2 linked regions of the Fodinibius salicampi genome follow. The protein of the gene in region 1 binds, or shares a complex with, the protein of each later gene. Links are inferred from orthologs where the notes say so. Each region holds a gene or a part of one and is shown on either strand. Other genes may lie near its edges.

The links.
Region 2: the proteins of accB (region 1) and accD are in contact, whole or in part, in a solved structure (PDB 8UXZ), measured with the Escherichia coli proteins. The link is inferred for Fodinibius salicampi from one-to-one orthologs.

Annotation. Positions count from the first base shown.
Region 1 is NZ_BAABRS010000001.1:858,241-861,318, reverse strand. The notes cover bases 1-2,744. They hold accB (acetyl-CoA carboxylase biotin carboxyl carrier protein), read right to left. Parts: upstream 1,754-2,744; coding sequence 1,247-1,753; downstream 1-1,246. Other genes in these bases: ABEB05_RS03505 (sodium-dependent transporter), read right to left, coding at 2,415-2,744; efp (elongation factor P), read right to left, coding at 1,763-2,356; accC (acetyl-CoA carboxylase biotin carboxylase subunit), read right to left, coding at 1-1,234. Also shown: more of ABEB05_RS03505, read right to left, coding at 2,745-3,078. UniProt on the Escherichia coli protein: This protein is a component of the acetyl coenzyme A carboxylase complex; first, biotin carboxylase catalyzes the carboxylation of the carrier protein and then the transcarboxylase transfers the carboxyl group to form malonyl-CoA.
Region 2 is NZ_BAABRS010000004.1:286,222-289,510, forward strand. What follows is about bases 1-2,955. They hold accD (acetyl-CoA carboxylase, carboxyltransferase subunit beta), read left to right. Parts: upstream 1-1,029; coding sequence 1,030-1,881; downstream 1,882-2,955. Other genes in these bases: ABEB05_RS14805 (hypothetical protein), read left to right, coding at 1-51; ABEB05_RS14810 (DUF3307 domain-containing protein), read left to right, coding at 44-772; ABEB05_RS14820 (S9 family peptidase), read left to right, coding at 1,947-2,955. Outside these bases: more of ABEB05_RS14820, read left to right, coding at 2,956-3,289.

The sequences.
Region 1 (3,078 bases):
CTTCTATGATAAACTCTTCCAGCGATCGCTTCATACGCTTTATAGCATCTTCCCGGGTTGGAGCACTAACAATAAGTTTGCCAATCATCGAATCGTAATGGGGAGGAATGTTATAATCAGCATAAGCATGAGTATCAACGCGTACACTATGCCCCCCTGGAAGATGGAACACTTTTATTTTACCGGCTGATGGACGGAAGTTGTGTTCCGGATCCTCTGCATTAATCCGGCATTCAATAGCATGCCCTCTCATTTTAAATTCTCTATCCTCCATTTCTATGCCTGCAGCTGCCTTAATCTGTTCAGCTACAAGATCATAATTGGTAATTTCTTCTGTGACGGGATGTTCAACCTGAATACGGGTGTTCATCTCCATAAAGTAGAATTTCCTATCTTTATCTACGAGGAACTCTACAGTACCAGCACCCTCGTAATCAACGGCTTTAGCTGCGTCGATAGCTGCTTGTCCCATCTCTTCGCGCAGTTCGGGCGTCATAAGAGGAGAGGGGGATTCCTCCAAAATCTTTTGATGGCGTCGTTGCAGCGAACAGTCCCGTTCCCCGAGATGAATAACATTTCCATGCTGGTCGCCCAGAACCTGAATCTCCACATGATGGGGGTCTTGTACAAATTTCTCTATATATACTGCGGGATCATCAAAAGCGGTTTCAGCCTCCGATTTACACATGTTATAGTTCTGCTGCAGATTTTCCTTTTCATGGACAACCCTCATTCCGCGTCCTCCGCCTCCGGAAGATGCCTTAATAATAACCGGGTAGCCAATTTCATCACATATCTCTTTGGCCTCTTCCACCGATTCTATCAATCCTTCACTGCCCGGTACCACCGGAACACCACTTTCAATCATGGTTTTTTTGGCAACGGACTTATTTCCCATTGCATCAATGGCCTCAGGAGAGGGACCGATGAACTTAATATCATGCTCCCCACAAATACGGGAGAATTTAGCATTTTCGGAGAGAAAGCCGTAGCCCGGATGAATGGCTTCGGCATTGGTTATTTCTGCTGCCGAGAGAATTCTGGGAATCTTAAGATAACTTTCCCTGCTTGGCGGAGGGCCGATACAGACGGCTTCGTCAGCAAATTTAACATGCAGGCTGTCTCGGTCTGCCGTAGAAAAGACAGCAACCGTATTGATATCCATTTCTTTACAGGTACGAATAATACGAAGAGCGATTTCGCCTCTATTGGCGATAAGAATTTTATTAAACATGAAAGTCTGTTTTTATCCGATGATAAATAAGGGTTGATCATATTCTACCGGTTCGGCGTCTTCTACCAGAATCTTTTTCACTTCACCGGCGTAATCGGATTCAATTTCGTTCATTATCTTCATTGCCTCCACAATACACAGGGTCTGTCCTTGTTCAACCTGATCTCCAACCTTAACGAAAACATCATCATCAGGGGAGGGAGAACGATAGAATGTCCCTACAATAGGCGATTTAACAACTTCGCCTGAAGGTTCTGATGAAGACTCTTCTGCCGTTTCGCTGCTGGCCTGCTGTTGGGAGGAGGGAGCAGGCTGCCCTTGTTGTGGTTGAGCCGGTTGCTGCGGCGCCTGTGGCTGTGCAGGAACTTGGTATTGTACCGGCAACTGTTGCGGAACCTGCTGTTCTATATCGGCTTTCTTTTTAACTTTAATCTTAAAGTCTCCTTCTTCAATAGAAACTTCATTGACTTCACTTTCGGCAATGAGATCAAGAAGGTTTTCAATTACTTTTAAATCCATGATAGCTGATTAATTTGATGTTACACGTTCAATGTATTCGCCGGTTCGGGTATCGACTTTTATTTCTTCTCCTTCATTGATGAACAGGGGAACCTGAATAGTTGCCCCTGAGGTAAGCGTTGCAGGTTTACTTCCACCTTGTGCCGTATCTCCCTTAAGTCCGGGACGTGTATCGGCTACTTCTGCAACGATATGGTCTGGTGGATATACATAAAGTATTTGCTCGTTATCTACATCAACTACAAGAGTACAGACTTGTCCTTCTGCAATAAACTCAGATTTATTAATCCGTTCTTCTTCAATAGGGACCTGTTCAAAGGTTTCCTGATTCATAAAATAATAAAGGTTCCCGTCGAGGTACAGGAACTGGTAAGGTTGATGCTCTACACGCACCTCATTTACACTTTCCCCGGAACGGAAGGTTTTTTCGATATTTTTTTCATTGACAACACCTTTGAGCTTTGTGCGAAGAAAAGCACCGCCCTTGCCGGGTTTAACATGTTGGTAATCAACAATGGAATAAAGTTCATTATCAACTTCAATTACCATCCCGGTTCGAAAGTTAGAAGTAGAAACCTTGGCCATATATCTTTTTAAATTCATCTGAAAATTCTGGCTCAAAAATACCATGAGCTCAGAAGTATAACAAGCCCTTTCTTTTTTAAAGAAAGTTATTGATCAGGTTATAAAAGATCACAAGGGGACAGATGATCATAACCATTATTTTCCAAACTCGTCCCACAATGCCTCTGCCGAATCCTGGGTTCCCTGTTTCAAGTTCTTCCATTGCACTATCAATTTTCCAGACATAGCTCAAAAACAGGCATATCATGATTCCTCCTAAGGGTAAGCCGATCTGGCTGAAAACAAAATCAAGGGTGCCAATAAGAGAGGTATCAAATGAAATGATTAAAGCGATAGCCAGTATTCCGAGGCCTATATATTTAGCGGCTTTTTTGCGTTGCACCTGGAATTCATCAATCACATAAGATACCGGAACTTCGAGCAGTGAAATAGTTGAGGTTAGAGCGGCTACACTAAGCAAGACGAAAAAGGTGATCCCAAGAAAAATACCCCATATTCCACCCAGATCATGAAACAAGGAGGGAAGTACCTGAAATATCAGCGCGGGACCTGCAAGGAGTTCTCCTCCATCATCAAAAATGGCGATACCTTGTGCCTGAGCCATGTACATAGCAGGTATAATCAGAAGTCCGGCCAAAAAGGCTACGAGTGCATCCGTAGTGGTAACCCAGGCTGCGGCTTCCGGTACATTCTCCTGCTTGCTGAGATAAGATCCATAAGTAATAAGGGCTCCCATTCCT
Region 2 (3,289 bases), on another replicon or contig:
CGCCAAATGCTTGAACGCTATGAGAATCTAATCAAATGGTATTATGAGTAATTTTTTGCAACTATTTTTTCAATTATTAATGGCGCATCTACTGGCCGATTTTTTTCTTCAGAGCAAATATATGTTGCGGCAAAAGCGTCGAAAAAGGTGGAAATCTCCACAGCTTGCGCTGCACGCACTGATTGCGGGCTTTCTGGCCTATCTATTTGCAGCACAATGGCAAAGCTGGTTGTTGGTGGGCATAGGAACGGCGTTCACTCACTGGCTGGTAGATGCCATCAAAGTTCAGGTAGATAAACAGAAAACAACTACGGCTTTTATTGTAGATCAGCTTGCCCATATAGCGGTAATTGTTACTATTGCTATATTACTAACGGAGGTGCCCGGAGGATTAGATGAGGTGATTGACCCTGAACAATGGGGCATATGGGCGGTGTATGGAGCAGGCTTGTTACTGCTGTTTCGGCCAAGTAGTATCTTTATACAGTTTGTAAGCGGCAGGTGGGCAGAAGTTGTGGGAGACCGGGCAGATGAATTGCCCAATGCCGGGGCCTGGATTGGATATTTGGAGCGCTTGCTTATTTTTCTGTTTATACTCGTTGGAGAGTATGCCGCTATTGGTCTTCTAATTGCAGCGAAGTCTATTCTGCGATTCCGGGACGATGAGAAGCAGCGCCTGACAACGGAATACATCCTTCTTGGAACACTTTTAAGCTTTACCATCGCTATTTTAATTGGAATGGGAGTACGCTTTTTTGCGGCTTCTGTCTAAAAAACTATCAGATCCTTTGAATTAGTCCCTGTCTGTAATTCATAAATCGAATTCTGAAGTAAAATAAGTTCAGCACGACATATTATAGAAGAAAAAAATCCGTTATAACATCTACCAAAGAGTTTTTTATAGATGATAATGCCCTTGAATCATTCATGGGGGCATTTATATCGAGAAATGTAGCAGACCAATAAAAAGATTTTAGCTTCGGCAGAGAATCATTATTTTTGGGTTCCATTTAAACTAAAAAAGTGATCATGGCCTGGTTTAAAAGAAAAGATAAAAATATCCAAACGGATGAACGTAAAGAAATGCCGGAAGGGGTCTGGATTAAAGTCCCCAAGACCGGTGAAACGGTTCACCGCCGCGAGCTGGAGGATAATCTCTGGGTAGATCCCCTTAGCGGTTATCACTTTCGTATCGGCAGTGAAGAATATTTCTCCTTTCTTTTTGATGACGGTGAGTTTGAAGAAATCGGCCAGGATATTGTACCAACTGATCCACTGGAGTTTGAAGACCGTAAGAAATACAGCGATCGATTGGAAGAGTACCAGGAAAAGACCGGACTTACTGATGCCGTACGTGTTGGCGTGGGTAAGATGAATGACTTGGATGTTGTAATTACCTGCATGGATTTTAGTTTCATCGGTGGCAGTATGGGATCGGTTGTCGGTGAACGTATAGGCATGGCCATCGATCACGCCCGCGAACACGAAAAACCGTTGATCATCATATCACAATCTGGTGGTGCCCGAATGATGGAAAGTGTGCTGAGCCTGATGCAAATGGCCAAAACTTCGGCCAAACTGGCACAACTCGAGGAGTCGGGCGTTCCCTATATTTCCGTAATGACGAATCCCACTACCGGTGGAGTGACTGCCAGTTTTGCGATGCTGGGCGATTTTAATATTGCCGAACCGGAAGCTCTGATCGGTTTTGCAGGCCCCCGTGTGATACGACAGACTATCGGTCGCGATCTGCCGGAAGGATTTCAGCGATCCGAGTATCTGTTGGAACATGGGTTTCTTGATTTTATTACCCCCCGTAATCAAATGAAGGACGAAATGACCAAGCTATTGAATATTTTACTCCACAAATTTGAAGAGTAGCTGAGGAGAGCTCTTTAGATTTGTTACTTGGCTTTGGGAAACTTGAATGCTAACATGCGCGATCTATGAAGAAACTACTTTTATTAGCCATAATTTTTGGTTGGATTCTGCAGCCTCTCTCAGCCCAGACCCAGGAAGTCCAATTCAACCATATATTCGATAACACCTTTAGAGCGGAAAGTATCCAAAATGTAAACTGGATGCAGGATGGCCGGTATTACAGTACTTTGAAGCGTGTCAACGGTGATATTGAGATTCGAAAATATGATATTACCACTGGGGATTATGAAGTGTTGATGTCTACTTCGGACTTAAAAGTACCGGGACGTGATAAGCCGATCATTATACAGGATTACCAGTTTTCTGCGGATGAAAGCAAGGTACTTATCAAAACCGATGTCGAATCGATCTGGCGGCGCAGTACCCGTGAAAATTATTTCATTTATGATTTTGAAACCGGTCGAACACAAAAGCTGACCCAATCGGACCAAAAACAGCAGTATGCCCAGCTTTCTCCGTCAGGGGAAAAGGCTGCTTTTGTACAGGAAAATAATCTCTATTGGGTAAACCTGTCTACCGGTGAGGAAACAGCTATCACAACCGACGGTGAATTTAATAAGATTATTAATGGCGCGGCCGACTGGGTATACGAAGAAGAATTTGGTTTTGCAAAAGCCTGGAGCTGGTCTCCGGATGGGGAAAAGATTGCCTTTTATCGTTTTGATGAGTCTGATGTGAAAGAATTTTTTATGACCGAATGGGGAGAATTGTACCCTGGACTCACACGCTTTAAGTATCCGAAAGCCGGTGAGGAAAATTCGGTGGTCAAAATTGGAGTTTATGATTTGGATGAGGATAATACCGTATGGATGGATATAGGTTCAGAAAATGATCAGTATATCCCCCGCATCAATTGGACGAAAGATCCCGAGACACTGGCCATTCGTCGCATGAACAGACTGCAAAATAAGCAGGACTTGATGCTTGCTAATGCAAATACCGGCGATACCGAGATTATAAAAACAGAAGAAAGTGATGCCTGGATTGATGTGCATGACGATCTGATTTTTTTAAAAAATGGCGAAGAGTTTGTCTATACCAGTGAAGAATCCGGCTATAATCATATTTACCTGTACAACCTTGATGGAGAATTGATTCGTCAGGTTACTCAAGGGGACTGGGAGGTAACGAATTATCTTGGTTATAATGAGCAAACCGATCGATTTTATTTTGTGAGCACTGAGGAATCGCCACTTGAACGCCATCTCTACAGTATAAAGCGCGATGGAAGCGATAAGCGAAAAATGACGGATAGCGAGGGATGGCATAGTATCAACATGAGCCGTGACTTTAAATACTATATCAATACCTCATCCTCCTCGGGTACTCCGCCGCAATACACTCTGCA